2 regions of the Kitasatospora sp. NBC_00458 genome follow, and region 1 is predicted to be linked to the other one. Evidence: riboswitches for the same ligand, from Rfam matches in the RefSeq annotation. Region 1 holds a riboswitch; the other holds the start of a gene.
What was found. Region 1 has a riboswitch for cobalamin ahead of OG550_RS06980 (HoxN/HupN/NixA family nickel/cobalt transporter). Riboswitches for the same ligand answer to the same signal wherever they lie in the genome.
Positions count from the first base shown of each region.

Region 2: another riboswitch for cobalamin. It lies ahead of metE (5-methyltetrahydropteroyltriglutamate--homocysteine S-methyltransferase); the one in region 1 lies ahead of OG550_RS06980 (HoxN/HupN/NixA family nickel/cobalt transporter).

Region 1 is NZ_CP107904.1:1,900,127-1,904,626, forward strand. Features, by position in the region: gene efp (elongation factor P) at 1-194, opposite strand, end outside; gene OG550_RS06975 (M24 family metallopeptidase) at 280-1,386, opposite strand; gene OG550_RS06980 (HoxN/HupN/NixA family nickel/cobalt transporter) at 1,598-2,782, opposite strand; cobalamin riboswitch at 2,816-3,005, opposite strand; gene OG550_RS06985 (ArsR/SmtB family transcription factor) at 3,087-3,506, shown strand; gene OG550_RS06990 (Fpg/Nei family DNA glycosylase) at 3,589-4,398, opposite strand.
Region 2 is NZ_CP107904.1:6,935,160-6,939,659, forward strand. Features, by position in the region: gene cobF (precorrin-6A synthase (deacetylating)) at 571-1,329, opposite strand; cobalamin riboswitch at 1,514-1,736, shown strand; gene metE (5-methyltetrahydropteroyltriglutamate--homocysteine S-methyltransferase) at 1,962-4,238, shown strand; gene OG550_RS28300 (tetratricopeptide repeat protein) at 4,486-4,500, shown strand, end outside.

The DNA of each region.
Region 1 (4,500 bases):
CTGGCGGTCTCGACCTTGGTGCCGGCGTTGAAGGTCTTGTCGACGACCTTGCCCGACAGGACCTCCTTGAGCTTGGTGCGCACGAAGGCCGGACCCTTGCCGGGCTTGACGTGCTGGAACTCGACGACGGACCAGAGCTTGCCGCCCTCCAGCTTGAGGACCATGCCGTTCTTGAGATCGTTCGTGGAAGCCACGGGCGCACTTACTCCTGGATATAGCTGTCAAGGAACCAAGGGATTGCGTCCGGTTCACCGCGGCTGCTCTTCAGCAGTGCGCGGCTCACAGGGCGAGGAGCTCCTTGGTGGTGATGGTGAGCAGCTCGGGCCCGCCCTCCTCTGGGGGGCGCACGACGAGCGTGTCCTCGATCCGGACACCGCCCCGGCCCGGGAGGTGGACCCCTGGACCGACGGTGACCGGCACGCGGCTGTCCAGTTTACCCATGTCCGAAGGGCCCAGGCGCGGCGCCTCCCGGATCTCCAGCCCGATGCCGTGACCGATCGGGTGCGGAGAGGCCTCGGTGTGCCCGGCGGCGTGCAGGATCTCCCGCGCGGCCTGGTCGGGCACGTACTGCTCGACGCCCGGTCCGAGCGCCTCCCGCCCGGCCCGCTGGGCGCGGAACACCAGCCGGTGGAGCTCCACCTGCCAGGGCGCCGGGGCCGCCCCGATCACGAAGGTCCGGGCGGTCGACACCCCGTACCCGCGGTACCGGGCGCCCAGCACCACGGTCAGGAAGTCGCCCTCCTCCACCCGCCGGTCGGTGGGCTGGTGCGCCTGCTGGCCCGAGTGGCTGCCGGTGCCGACCGAGACCGGGAACGCCGCCCGGTCCGCGCCGTGGTCGATCATCCGGCGCTCCAGCTCCATCGCCAGGTGCCGCTCGGTCCGGCCGACCAGGATCGACTCCAGCAGCTCGCCGAGCGCCTGGTCGGCGATCTCGGCCGCGATCCGCAGATCGGCGATCTCGTGCTCGTCCTTCACCACCCGCAGCCGCTCCACCGCCTGGCCCAGGTCGGCCAGCCGCACGCCCTCGGCCAGCCCCGCCACGGAGCGGTGCCGGGTGACGGTCAGGTCGTGCTCCTCCACCGCCAGACCGCCCACCCCCAGCCGCGCCGCCGAGGCGGCCGCCGCCAGCGCGGTGTCGGCCCCGGCCGCGACCGGCACCCGGGTGACGTCCGCGGCGATCAGGTGCTCCCCCGCGTCGTCCGGCGGCAGGTCGTCGGGCAGCGTCAGCAGCACCCGGTCCCGGGTGAGCAGCAGCGTCGCCCCGCACGGCGGGCACCCGGTCAGGTACCGCACGTTCGCCGCCCTGGTGATCAGCGCCGCGTCGGCCCCGGTCGCACTGCAGTGCTCCCGCAACCGCTCCCGCCGGCCCGCGTACGCATCAGACATGGGTCGAGCCTACGAACCCCCACCCCGATCCGCCCGCCGAACGCCCCCACCCGGGCACGGGGGCGGCGCCCGCCGGGCCTCCGGGGGCCGGGGAGGGCGCCGGGGAGGGCGCCGCGTCCGGCGCCGGGAGGGGCCTCCGGGAGCCGCACGGATGCGGCTCCCGTGCCCGGTCGGCCCGGTGCCGCGCCGACCGGGCCGGGCCGGGCCGGGGCTACCCGGCCTCCCCCGCCGGCTCGGGAGCCGCCTCGGGAGCCGCCTCGGGGGCCGGAGCGGCGGCCGGTGCCGGTCGGAGCGGCTGCGGGCTCCACTTCCGCTCGACGCCCGCCAGCCGCCAGTACGCGATGGCCGCCGCCCAGACCACCACGAACAGGCCGACGATCGCGTAGCCGACGTTGTCCAGCGAGATCTCCGCGATCCAGCCGCTCACCGGGTCGGTGAGGTCGAGCTTCTCGTGCAGCACCCCGACCAGTTCGATGGTCCCGATGATGAACGCCACCGCGATCGACAGCCCGGTGATGGTCAGGTTGTAGTAGACCTTCCGCACCGGGTTGGAGAACGCCCACTGGTAGGCGAAGTTCATGAAGGTGCCGTCCAGCGTGTCGAACAGGCTCATCCCGGCCGCGAACAGCAGCGGCAGGCAGACGATCGCGTACCAGGGCAGGCCCGAGGCCGCACCGGAGCCGGCCATCACCATCAGCGACACCTCGGTCGCGGTGTCGAAGCCCAGGCCGAGCACCATCCCGACCGGGAACATCTGGCCCGGCCGGGTGATCGAGCGGGTCGCCCGGTTGAGCACCCGCGCCAGGAAGCCCCGCGCGTTCAGGTGCTCCTCCAGCTCGGCCTCGTCGTACCGCCCGGCGCGCATCGAGCGGAACACCTTGAGGATGCCGAACAGCGCCGCGAGGTTGAGCGCGCCGATCAGGTAGAGGAACACCCCGGAGGCCGAGGTCCCGACCACGCCCAGCCACTGGTGGGTGGTGGACTCGTCGTCCATCAGCGTTCCGGCCAGCTGGGCGCCGCCCGCCACCAGGGCCGCCATCAGCACGACCATCGAGGAGTGCCCGAGGGCGAACCAGAAGCCCACCGAGACCGGCCGCTTGCCGTCCGCCATCAGCTTGCGCGTGGTGTTGTCGATCACCGCGATGTGGTCGGCGTCGAAGGCGTGCCGCATGCCGAGGGTGTAGGCGGTGATGCCCAGGCCCACCCCGAAGACCTGGGTCCCGACCTCGTACTCCTCCGGCGCGACCAGGAATATCAGGGTGCCGAAGGCCACCACGTGCATGGCCAGGATCACACCCATCAGGCCGGCCGTGCGGAGGCTGTCCTCCCGCCTCCAGCGGAACGTCGGCAGGACGCTCGACGCCGTCGGATCGGCGGCGGTTTCGGGCAGGGTCATCTGCGGATCACGCTCCAGCACCTCGTGGAATGACGTTCGTGAGATGCCGTGGCCGGTCTCCTGGCTTACGGGCTTCCGGTACCCGCCTTCCCGGACGCGAGGCGTCCAGTGGCGTCGTGGGTACCGACGACTCCCCCGATCACAGTGGCGAGGGCCGCTCCGGACTGGGACCCCTGAGGGTCCGCCACCGGTCTTCCCGAGCACCACGGCGGGGAACACCGTAGGGGCCCCCGAACACCCTTGCAAGGCTGCGCACCTGCGCAGGTGTCCGGGATCACAGCCCGCCGGCTGCAAGAATGCGGGCATGCATCTCGTACCGGCCGACCGCGCGGGCCACCGCACCATCGACGGGCACCGGGTCTGCGAGGCGATCGCGGCGATCGGCGACGCCCACCGGGTCCGGACCTGGGCCGAGCGCTTCTCACTGCTCGCCGACCCCGGGCGGCTCTCCCTGCTGCTCGCCCTGCACCGGGCCGGGCCGCTCGCCGTCACCGACCTGGCGGTCGCCACCGGCATGCGCGACCCGGCCGTCTCCCAGGCGCTGAGGCTGCTGCGCACCGCGGGCGTGGTGGCCGGGGAGAAGGACGGACGTGTGGTGCGCTACCGGCTCGTCGACGACGCCATGCGCCCCCTCCTCGACGAGTGCGCCGGGGGCGAGCACATCGAGCTCCCCGGTCACACGGCCGACGAGGAGCGTCCCGGGTCCACCGCCGCGACCGGCTGACCGTTCCTCCGACCGGACGGCTGGCGGGGTACGGCGGCCGACCGCCGCGCCCCGGCGCCGCTCCCCCGCGGCGGCGGAACCGCTACGCCCGCTGGCAGGTCGGGCACCAGAAGAGGTTACGCGAGGCGTGCTCCTCGGTGCGGACGTCGGTGCCGCAGACCAGGCAGGGCATGGCGGCCCGGCGGTAGACGTAGACCTCTCCGCCGTGGTCGTCGACGCGCGGCGGCCGGCCCATCGCCTCCGGGGTGTGCTCGGGCCGGACGGTGTCGATCCGGCCCGCGCCGACGCCCTCGCGCATCAGCGCGACCAGGTCCGCCCAGATCGCGTCCCACTCGGCGCGGCGCAGGTCGCGGCCGGCCCGGTGCGGGTCGATGCCGTGCCGGAACAGCACCTCGGCGCGGTAGACGTTGCCGACCCCCGCCAGCACCTTCTGGTCCATCAGCAGCGCCGCGACCGTCGTCCGGCTGCCGGATATCCGCCGCCAGGCGAGCTCCGGGTCGGCGTCGGCCCGCAGCGGGTCGGGCCCGAGCCGGGCGGCGACGGCCGCCTTCTCCTCGCCGGTGATCAGCGCGCAGGTGTTGGGGCCGCGCAGGTCGGCGAAGTGGTCGTCGTTCTCCAGCCGCAGCCGGACCAGGCCGACCGGCGCCGGAGCCGGCCCGTCCCCGAAGCTGAAGCCGCCGTAGAGGCCGAGGTGGACGTGGACCCACGCGTCGTCCGCAAAGCCCAGGAACAGGTGCTTGCCGGTGGCCTCGGCCGCGACCAGCTCCTGCCCGTCGATCAGTGCGGCGCTGTCCGCGAACCGGCCCTGCGGGCTGGTGGCACGGACCGGACGGCCACCGAAGGCCCGGTGGTTCTCGGCGGCGAGACGGTGGATGATGTGGCCTTCCGGCACGGGCGCGGCTCCCCCTGGTGGTGCGATCAGGACCCGTCCATCTTCTCAGCCGGCACCGACAGACCGGGCCGGCGGACAGCCGCACGGACAGCCGCACGAACG
Region 2 (4,500 bases), 5.0 Mb from region 1:
CGGTCGGCGGCGCACCCGGTGATCCGGCCGGTGAACCGGTCGGCGGTGCGCTCGGAGCCGCGGTCGGCGTGGAGTACGGGGCTGTCTGCGGGATCGTCAAGGGAGCGGTCCCTCCGGGAGGGTGGCGGCGGAGGTGGCGGGTGCCGCCCACACCCGGCCGCGCCGGACCCTGCCGCCCGGGGGCGGGGCCGGTCCGAGCTGTGCCGTCACGACAGGGGGTGCCGTCCCGACGGACGGAGCCGCTGCGATGGAGGCCGGAACGGTCCGGGCCGGCACGGCGGGGGTGGGTCTGGTCCGGACAGGGCTGGACAGGACGGCCGGCGCGACATGGTCGAAGGGCCATCTGCAGCTCCCGTTGGACGCTGTATATGAAGTGAGGCTAACCTTACCTACTCGCGGTCAACAAACGTCAAGCATTTCCTGTGCGACCCGTTCCGCGGACCCCGTCCCGCGTCTCCCGGCCCGCTCCCCGGCTCGCGGAACCCGTCCAGCGGACGCGGCCCCGCGGACCCCGTCCGCACACACGAATGCGCCGCCCCCGCCGGTGCGGGGACGGCGCATGGGCGGGCGTCAGCCCTCCGTGCGGCGGAGCAGGTAGGTGTCCATGATCCAGCCCTTGCGCACGCGGGCCTCCTCGCGCAGCTCCCGGATCCGCGGGGCGGTCTCCGCGAGCGGACCGGCGGCGAGGATCTCGTCGGGCGTGCCGAGGTAGGCGCCGTAGAAGACCTCCAGCCCCTCCGGGTCGACCGCGGTGAAGGCGGCCCGCCCGTCGAGCATCACCACCACGTCGTCCACGCCCTCGGGGAATCCCTCGGCGAGGCGCCGGCCCGTGGTGATCTGCACCGGACGGCCGACCCGGGTCAGCGTGGTGCGGTGCCGCGCGGCGAGCGCCGAGACGCTGCTGATCCCCGGGATCACCTCGTACCCGAACGCCGCACCCCCGCGCGCCAGCACCTCGTCGATCACGGCGATGACGCTGTCGTAGAGGCTCGGGTCGCCCCAGACCAGGAACGCGCCGGTCTCCTCCGGGCCGAGGTGCTCGGCGACCAGCCGCTCGACCAGGTCGGCCCGGCGGCTGCGCCAGTCCTCCACGGCCGCCGCGTACGCCGGGGTGGTGCGGTCCCGCTCCGCGTCCGACACCTCCACCACGCGGTGGCCGGGCCGGCCGTGCTCGCCCAGGATCTGCCGGCGCAGCCGGATCATGTCCTGGCGTTCCTCGTTCTTGTCGAGGATGAAGAAGACGTCGGTGCGGGCGAGGGCCTTGGCCGCCTGCAGGGTCAGGTGGTCGGGGTCGCCCGCGCCGATGCCGATGACGAAGATGTGCTGCATGACAGCGATTGTGCCGTCCGTCCGCTGTCCGGCCACCGCCCGCCCGTCCGCCGCGCTGTCCGCCGCCCGCCGTCCGCCGCCCGCTGCTCCTCTCCCCGCCCGCCCGTGTCGGCCACGGCGCCCTGCGCGCCCACGCGGCCATCCGCCATCCGGACAATCGCCGACGGCGCGGCTCGGGTGGGCCTAGGCTGTGCCCCGCAGTCGGTTCGCCCTGCCAGCCAGGCAGGCGCGTCGCAAGAGGGAACCCGGTGGGAATCCGGGACTGCCCCGCAGCGGTGAGTGGGAACGACCGCCGTCACATGCACTGGGCCCCACCGGGGCCCGGGAAGCGACGGCCACTAGGTGTCCGCCCTTCAAGGGCGGGCGTGCCCGCGAGTCCGAAGACCTGCCACTGCCCGCGTGCACCCCGTACGCGGTGATCTCGGTGACCTCGTGGGCGGGTCGGCGAAGCGGGCGGGCACGACTCGGTGCCGCGTCCCCGCTGCCGTACCTTCGCGTCCGCGTGCTCTCCCGGGATCGCAGCGCGACTCGCGAAGGAGAGTTCCGTGTCAACGAGTTCCACCACCCCGCAGGCCGCCGCGCAGGCAGGTCCGCAGGCCGCCGCGCCGCACTCCACCGCCCCGCAGGCCACCGTGTACGGCTACCCGAGGCAGGGGCCGAACCGGGAGCTGAAGAAGGCCGTCGAGGGCTACTGGGCCGGCCGCGTCGACGCCGACGCACTGCAGGCCACCGCCGCCGGCCTGCGCCGCGACAACTGGCGGCAGCTGGCCGAGGCCGGGATCGGCGAAGTCCCTACCGGCGACTTCTCGTTCTACGACCACGTGCTGGACGCCACGGTCGCCGTCGGCGCGATCCCGCCGCGCCACCGCGCCGCCGTCGACGCCGACCCGCTGGCCGGCTACTTCGCGATGGCCCGCGGCACCCAGGACGTCGCGCCACTGGAGATGACCAAGTGGTTCGACACCAACTACCACTACCTCGTACCCGAGTTGGGGCCGGACACGGTCTTCTCCGCCGACTCTGCCAAGCCGGTCTCCGAGCTGCGCGAGGCCCTCGCCCTCGGCCACCGCGCCCGCCCGGTACTGGTCGGCCCGCTCACCTACCTGCTGCTCGCCAAGCCCGCGCCCGGCGTGGCCGCCGGCTTCGAGCCGATCACCCTGCTCGACCGGCTGCTGCCCGTCTACGCCGAACTCCTCGGAGACCTGCGCGCGGCCGGCGCCGAGTGGGTCCAGCTGGACGAGCCCGCGCTCGTCCAGGACCGCACCCCCGCCGAACTGAACGCCGCCGCCCGGGTCTACCGCGAGCTCGGCGCGCTCACCGACCGGCCGAGCATCCTCGTCGCGACCTACTTCGACCGGGCCGGCGAGGCCCTGAAGGTCCTCGCCAAGGCCCCCGTCGAGGGCGTCGGCCTGGACTTCACCGGCCCCGGCGCCGCCAACCTCGCCGACCTCGCCGCCGTCGGCGGACTGCCCGGCAAGCGCCTCGTGGCCGGCGTGGTGGACGGCCGCAACATCTGGATCAACGACCTGGAGAAGTCGCTGACCACCCTCGCCACCCTGCTCGGCCTGGCCGACCGGGTGGACGTCGCGCCGTCCAGCTCCCTGCTGCACGTCCCGCTCGACGCCGGCCGCGAACGCGACCTCGACCCGCAGGTGGCCCGCTGGCTCGCCTTCGCCCGCCAGAAGACCGCCGAGATCACCACCCTCGCCCGGGGCCTGCGCGAGGGCGTCCACGCGATCACCGCCGAACTCGCCGCCAACCGCGCCGACCTCGCCTCCCGCGCCGCCTCCGCGCTCACCCGCGACCCCGCGGTCCGCGCCCGCGTCGCCGCCACCACCCCCGGGGACGCCCGCCGCGCCCAGGCCTACCCCGAGCGCGCCGAGGCCCAGCGCGCCCGCCTCGGCCTGCCGCTGCTCCCCACCACCACCATCGGCTCCTTCCCGCAGACCGCCGAGCTGCGCACCGCCCGCGCCGACCTGCGCGCCGGCCGCCTCGACGGGACCGGGTACCGGGAGCGGATGGAGGCGGAGGTCCGCGAGGTCGTCGCCTACCAGGAGAAGGCCGGACTGGACGTCCTGGTGCACGGCGAACCCGAGCGCAACGACATGGTCCAGTACTTCGCCGAGCAGCTCACCGGCTACCTGGCCACCCAGCAGGGCTGGGTGCAGTCCTACGGCACCCGGTACGTCCGGCCGCCGGTGCTGGCCGGCGACATCTCCCGCCCGCACCCGATGACGGTCGAATGGTTCCGCTACGCGCAGGACCTGACGGAGCGTCCGGTCAAGGGCATGCTCACCGGACCGGTCACCATGCTCGCCTGGTCGTTCGTCCGCGACGACCAGCCCCTCGCCGACACCGCCCGGCAGGTCGCCCTCGCACTGCGCGACGAGGTCACCGACCTGGAGGCGGCCGGCGCCGCCGTCGTCCAGGTCGACGAGCCCGCGCTGCGCGAGACCCTGCCGCTGCGGGCCGCCGACCGGCCGGCGTACCTGGACTGGGCGACCGAGGCGTTCCGGCTCAGCACCTCCGGGGTCCGCGCCGACACGCAGGTCCACACCCACATGTGCTACGCCGAGTTCGGCGAGATCATGACCGCGATCGACGAGCTCGACGCCGACGTGATCTCCCTGGAGGCGGCCCGCTCGCACATGCAGGTCGCCCACGAGCTGGCCGGGGCGGGCTACCCGCGCGAGGTCGGACCCGGTGTCTACGACATCCACTCGCCCCGGGTGCCGAGCGCCGAGGAGGCCGCCGAGCTGCTGCGCAGGGGGCTGGCGGCGATCCCCGCCGAGCGGCTCTGGGTCAACCCCGACTGCGGCCTGAAGACCCGGGGGTGGCCGGAGACCCGCGCCTCCCTGGAGAACCTGGTCGCCGCCGCCCGCGCGGTCCGCGGCGAACTGGCCGGCTGACCCCACCCCGCCGCACCCCGCCGGGGGGCCGCCTGCCCGCAGGCGGCCCCCGGCGGGGCCCACCACCCGCCGCCCACCGGCTCTCCCCGGCCCGGTCGGGCGGCACCGTGGTCGTCTTGTGGTGCGGAGAAGATTGCTGACAGGATCTCAGGCGGGTATGGCCCCGCGACGGAACCGCGGCGGGGCACCTCCGGAACGGCGCGCACGAGGAGGCCGGATGGCACGTGTCAACCTGCGGGCTGCATTCATGAGCGGCCTCTCT